DNA from 3 places in the Colwellia sp. MB02u-10 genome. Region 3 is predicted to be linked to each of the others. Evidence: predicted binding sites of a transcription regulator. Region 3 holds the regulator's gene; each other region holds the start of a gene.
What was found. Region 3 encodes MetJ, which represses methionine synthesis genes. Its sites were predicted from a motif close to TAGACGTCTAGACGTCTA; they were not measured.

Region 1 (2,283 bases), on a different contig from region 3:
TAGGATTTCTGAGTTGGTTGATATAGATCCCGCAGCAACCGATCCCTATAACCCACTTTATACTTATTTAACCGACACTTTTTCATTGGTAGCAAAACATTTTAATTTAAATAATGGTGCACTTATTGCCAATGGTTTAGTCCCCATTGTTAGGCATAGTTTGCATGATTTAGTCTCGAAAGTTGGAGAATTGCAAATGTTAGGCTACAACCCAAAACAAAGCCCCTGTGGTATTGTCAGTAGATGGCAAGCGCATGAATTGGTTGATAACGTGCAACTGATCTTTGTTGCTAATTGCCATAATGGCGAAGAACAAAACTATGCGAAATTTGTCAATCAAATAGAACAAGCCATGCATCTATTTGCCAAAGAGCTCGAAATTCCAACCGAAAAAGAGCAATTAACCTTACGCTTTCATCAACACATCGCCTATAACTTATCGCATAATAACTGATAGTTATAACACCTAGAGCTAACTACCCTCTAGCTCTAGGTCACTTATTTACTGGTAACCAGATTACTGTAAACATTCCATCATCAAAGCTTAATAAAATCACCACAGACCATACACAATATTCATACTCATATTTCATGCCGATTAACCAGACTAACCGCATAACATCAGCTTATGACGATAGTTAACGACATATATAGTTAACTTATGTTGAATGATCTCATACTAAACCCCCCATAGCTGTCTACCTGCCTAAAAACCATATCAACACTACTACTGACTCGGCTAATACCGACAATAACTTAAACAATAAAAGGTATAGACATCTAAACGTCTAAGTGTTATCTTTTGAAAAATAAATAGTATAGACGTCTAAACGTCCTTATGTCGTACTGAAAATCCACTTTCAGTCACACTAAGCGAAATTTAACAAGGAAATGAGCATTGAGCATAGAAACAATTACCTTAGGCGCCGGCTGTTTTTGGTGTGTTGAGAATATTTTTAGCCGAATTAAAGGTGTGCTATCGGTAACCAGCGGTTATGCAGATGGCGATATTATCAACCCAAGCTATGAGCAAGTTTGTAGCGGCATCACTAATCACGCAGAGGTAGTACAAATAACGTTTAACCCATCGCAGTTAGCTGTTGAGCAGCTCTTAACGGTTTTTTTTGCTATTCACGACGCGACAACACTGAACCGTCAAGGTGATGATATTGGTAGTCAATATCGCTCAACAATTTTATGTCACACCCCTGCACAGCAAGTGGTGGCGAAAACAAAAATTGCTCAATTGCATGCACAGCAATACGCTGAGCAAACGATAGTCACTGTCGTTAAAGCCGCCACTAATTTTTACAGTGCGGAAGACTATCATCAAGATTATGTCACCAACAACCCAGAAAATAAGTATTGTCAGCTGGTGGTAGCAAAGAAAATTCAAACGTTTTTAAGCGAGTTTTCATACTTATTAAAAAATTAAACTTATACCAATTTCATTAATTAGGTGGTCAACTTTATACGCAGGAAAAATGGCCAAATATAAGGCATTTATTTAATAACTAGTTGTGCTAATTATTAAATAAATAACGCAGTAGTTGGTTATTTTAACCCATAAAAATGATCAGATAATTAGTGAGATTGGTATTAATCGCTGTAGCAATATAACATCAAGTAATTTAACTCGCCTTGTCTGAACAATAATAAAAATTTGCTCATAAAAAACGCATAACAATTTACTTGCTATGCGTTGAGTAAAAGCCAGTATAAGTTCGGCTAACTTAGTTTTAAATCCGCGCTAGATTAAGCTAACGACTTAATACATCAAGGTATAAAGCTTACGTCTATATTTACTCGCCAATGCATCACCCTCAGGTAACGATTTAAGCACATCAAGCAGTAAGTCTTTACTAGCGATGTCGGCGCCATCTTTTTGCACTAACAAAAACAGTATCGTCAGTGCATCGTCATGGCGATTAACTTGGCTATATTGCGCCGCCAATTTTTGTTGTAATTGGACATTATCAGCATCATTGGCTAACTGTTGCTCAAGTGCTTGAATTTCAGGAGAGTCTGCGGCTTGCGTAGCTAATTCTAATTTTGCCATTAATGATTGATAAGCACTGTCTTGATCGATCATTTTAATACTTTTGAGTAGTGTCTCTGCTTCAGTAATCTTACCGGTTTGAATATAAACATCTGATAGCACTAACTTAATATCAGCACGTTCATTATCAAGCTGATAGGCTTGAGTGATAATAGGAAATGCTTCCGACACTTTATTTTCTGCTAATAGTGTTTTCGCCTCTGCTAATAAAACATCTTGCTGTT
Region 2 (2,283 bases), on a different contig from region 3:
CCGAAAAAGCACCACCGCCATGACGAGCCATACCGCCATAAGTATCAACAATAATTTTACGACCAGTTAAACCACAATCGCCGACAGGACCACCAATAACAAAGCGACCTGTTGGGTTGATATGATATTTAGTGTCTTTGGTTAATAACTCGGCAGGTAAAACATGTTTAATAATGTTTTCCATTACGGCACTGTGCAAGTCTTCTTGTTTAATATCTGGGTTATGCTGAGTTGACAACACAACGGTATCAATAGCTACAGGCTTGTTATCTTTATAAATAAAGGTTACTTGGCTTTTTGCATCAGGACGTAACCAAGGTAAAATTCCTGATTTACGTGCTTCAGCCTGACGCTCAACTAAACGGTGTGAATAATATAATGGCGCAGGCATCAGGGTTTCGGTTTCATTGGTCGCATAACCAAACATTAAACCTTGATCACCAGCACCTTGGTCTTCTGGATTTTCTCGGTCAACACCTTGGGCAATTTCGGGTGATTGTTGGCCTATTAAGTTCATAATTCCGCATGTTGCGCCATCAAAACCAACATCTGAAGATGTATAGCCAATTTCAGAAATAACATCACGGGTAATTTGTTCTAAATCTACCCAAGCAGAGGTTGAAACCTCACCTGAAATAATAGCAACACCGGTTTTTACCATAGTTTCACAAGCAACGCGTGCATTTTTATCTTTGGCAATAATAGCATCTAAAACCGCATCAGAAATTTGATCGGCAATTTTATCTGGATGTCCTTCTGACACTGACTCAGAAGTAAAAAGGTGTGTAGACATAAAACCTCGGTAAAAATTAACTGAAAAAAAATAATCGTCTTTAATAACGATATTCTAACTGTTTAGTTAATCTTTTTCTAGATTTATTTACGCCTAGATGGCTAAACGTCTTTAGGATGTGGGGGTTTTGAGTAAACTTGGATACTAATTTTTTGAGTATATTGCATTTTAACTAGGTATAAAACTGCAGTTAGGTCATTAAGGATAGCTATTTAAGCATAATGGGCGTTGCCAAATATGACTAAAAAGCGCTTGTTGTCTTAAGCAATACTTCGAACTATAAAAGGTAGTTGTGCCTAAATTTTTACTGGGATTAATGAGCTGATGTAAGGCTAATTGCCGTTTTAATTGCTCAGTTACCGGTTGTGCTGTTTCCATAACAACTACGCTGTCGCCACATATTTCGTTAATCAAGTTTTTGACTAACGGGTAATGTGTGCAACCTAAGACGATAGTATCTACCCCTTTTTCGAGTAAAGGTTGTAAATAGCTCAACAGCATTACTTTGCACTCAGGCGAGTTTTTTTTGTCTTGTTCAATGAGTTCTACCAAGCCGGGACAGGGCTGAATAGTAACATCACTGTTATGACTATATTGCGCAACTAAGGCTAAAAAGCGCTTATTTTCTGCTGTAGCTTTAGTGACTAATATAGCTACTTTTTTGTTTTTACTAACACTTGAGGCCGGCTTTATGGCAGGTTCAACACCAATAACAGGAATTGAAATGTTTTTCCGTAGCTGATCTATAGCATTAACTGTGGCGGTATTGCAGGCAACAACGATAGCTTTAGCGTTACGGGCAATAAACCACTGGGCAATTTCATTAACCCGTTGTTGAATAAATTCAGTAGATTTTTCACCGTAGGGTGCATACAGGGTATCGGCGACATAGAGCAAATTTTCATGGGGTAATTGTTGTTCAATGCACTGCGTGATAGACAAACCACCAACGCCGGAGTCAACTATACCAATAGGATCGGCATTAGCTGTTTGGCGTTTACTTTTTAGGATTGAAGTAGCTGCTTTTATATCAGCTTGGTTTTGCATGGGCATTAATTAAGCACAGCTTAAGTTTGGTGTAGTTAGTTAGGCTAAGTATATTATCAACAAGCAAATGAGATCTATACATATTTTGAGATAGGTATTGATTGCCAAGCTGCCACTCATTGAGATGAGTCCTGAAGGCAGCGGATTTAGGGACGTTTAAAGACGAGTTTTTAGCTGTCAGCTATCAGTAAGTTAAAAAAGTTTGAAGCGTGGTTTTTCCGTGCTTTCCTCCTGTAGTTCTCCTGCTTTTCTCCCTGTGAATTATTTTGTTGTTTTTTACAGGGAGGAAACAATGAGAAAAGAATGAGCGGGGCTTTACCGTGCTTTTCCTCATGCAGTCCTCCTGCTTTTCTTCCTGTGAATTATTTTATTCTTTTTTTACAGGGAGGAAACAATGAGAAGGGAAGGAGGGCTAATTAGCACAGCGGTCTTAAGACAAATTG
Region 3 (2,283 bases):
ATTGGCATTAATTTGATGCTGCTTCATCCGTATTGGCAAAGTTTTTAAGCCACGTAAAGCTAAAAAACTATCAAAAGCTGAACCCGTGATACCAATGCAGTTTGCCCACCAAGCTAGTTTATCACCTAAGGCTTGTTCTTTGGTGACTAGCACACCGCCCACCACGTCACTATGACCATTAATATATTTGGTGGTGGAGTGAAAAACAATATCAGCACCCAATAACAAGGGTTGCTGCAATACCGGCGACATAAAGGTGTTATCAACCGCCACTAATGCGCCAACTTGATGCGCTTGTTTGGTAATGGCAGCAATATCAACTAAGCGTAACAATGGATTACTCGGTGATTCAACTAAGACTAATTTAGGTTTTGTTGCTAAAGCTTGGGCCAAGGCTTGTTGATCGTTTTGATCAACCACCACGAGCGTAAACTGACCCCGCTTGGCAAGATGGGTAAATAATCGAAAACTTCCGCCATAGCAATCATGCGGAATAACAACCGTGTCTTGTGTATCAAGTAATTGGCAAATAAGATGTACCGCTGACATGCCGGTATTTGTCACAATGCCAACGGCACCCTGCTCTAAATCTGTAATAGCTTGGGCAAATGTAGCGCGAGTTGGATTACCGGTGCGTGAATAGTCAAACTGACGCTTGTCGTTAAAACCTTTCAGTGCATAGGTGCTTGAAAGGTGAAGAGCTGGTATAACAGCGCCATGGTGTTGGTCGCTATTAATACCCGCTCGAACAGCGGTAGTGGCAATTTTTTTCTCGCTCATGTGTACTCCGGTAAAAATATTTTCTGTATAGATGTTTGGACGTCTATCAATCTAAATGGTTTAAGTTCTTGGGTCAAGTACTTTAGACTTCTAAACTTCTACACATTCGTTATTGACTCACGCCCCACAACCAGTAAAATCAAGTAGTAAGAATAAATTTATCACAAACTGGCCTACCAGACAGGTTTAACAAGGATAAGTTTATCTCAATTAATTAGCATAGAGGAATATTCATGGCAGAGTGGAATGGCGAGTATATTAACCCATACGCCGAACACGGGAAGAAAAGTGAACAAGTCAAAAAGATCACCGTGTCTATCCCTTTACGTGTGTTAAAAGTGCTCACTGATGAACGTACACGTCGCCAAGTGAATAACTTGCGTCATGCCACCAACAGTGAGCTGTTATGTGAAGCGTTTTTACACGCCTTTACTGGCCAACCATTACCTGATGATAGTGACTTGGCGAAAGACAACACACAAAAATTACCCGCGAGTGTTCGTCGGGCTTTGGAAGCAAAAGGTATAACTGACTTTAGTGAACACGAAGCGGAATTAGAAGATTAAAACGAGTAGTACAACAAGTAAATAAACAAGGCGCTGATTAGCGCCTTTTTTATTGCTGAAAAATACGAGTGATTAGCAAGAGATGCTTTGAAATATAAAGCGGAACAACCCCCTGTAGTGTGCCGCTACATATCAAAAAAATTTATCTCTGTTCTTCAGAGCTATTTGAATATTCTTCAAACTGGAACGATATTGCTTTAGTTTGTATTAAAGTGACTTTTAAAGTCAGCATCGTTCAAATAAAATAAAATTATGCCCGTCACCCATATGGCCTCATCCAACTTTACATAATTTTGATTTACTTAGCCTTAATTTTTCATAGTGTCCACAAATTAAAAAGCTTAATAACTGAAACTTTAATATCATCGAATTTAACGAAGCAGCTGCATTAACTCATGACTGACGGCTGATAGCTATAAATTTAGCCAGTCACATCATTTAACTGCAATAAATCCCATTTTGTACCATATAAATCTTTAAACACGACAACGGTGCCATATTCTTCCACGCGCGGCTCTTCGTTAAACTCGACACCTTGGCTTTTCATCTGTTGATAGTCGCGCCAAAAGTCATTGGTTTGTAGAAATAAAAATACTCGCCCGCCCGCTTGATTGCCAACTGACTGGCTTTGCTCGTCGTTACTGGCTTTAGCAAGCAGTATGTTGGTGCCATTTGAATTCGGTGGGGAGATTTGTACCCAACGTTTTCCGCCGCCTAAGTCAGTATCTTCAATAAGCTGAAAGTTTAATTTTTTGCTATAGAATGCAATTGCATCATCGTAATCTTCAACCACGAGGGCAATATTTGATATGCTTTGTTTGATCGTTTTACTCATGCTTTGTTCTCTATTCATTTTCACTACTCATCGTCCAAGTCATGATATTTTAACGTATTTTTCCTTCGTAATGTACTTTGCATGATTTAATTAAAAAAGACC

Region 1: the regulator MetJ is predicted to act here: its motif matches at 820-837, upstream of msrA (peptide-methionine (S)-S-oxide reductase MsrA).
Region 2: the regulator MetJ is predicted to act here: its motif matches at 888-905, upstream of metK (methionine adenosyltransferase).

What each region holds. Positions count from the first base shown of each region.
Region 1 covers NZ_JACGVK010000105.1:102,752-105,034, forward strand. Annotated here, with positions in the region: gene H4J59_RS06140 (DUF3083 family protein) at 1-454, shown strand, start outside; gene msrA (peptide-methionine (S)-S-oxide reductase MsrA) at 899-1,435, shown strand; gene H4J59_RS06150 (tetratricopeptide repeat protein) at 1,769-2,283, opposite strand, start outside.
Region 2 covers NZ_JACGVK010000077.1:31,712-33,994, reverse strand. Annotated here, with positions in the region: gene metK (methionine adenosyltransferase) at 1-793, opposite strand, end outside; gene murI (glutamate racemase) at 992-1,846, opposite strand.
Region 3 covers NZ_JACGVK010000119.1:61,652-63,934, forward strand. Annotated here, with positions in the region: gene metB (cystathionine gamma-synthase) at 1-780, opposite strand, end outside; gene metJ (met regulon transcriptional regulator MetJ) at 1,014-1,346, shown strand; gene H4J59_RS10630 (VOC family protein) at 1,768-2,181, opposite strand.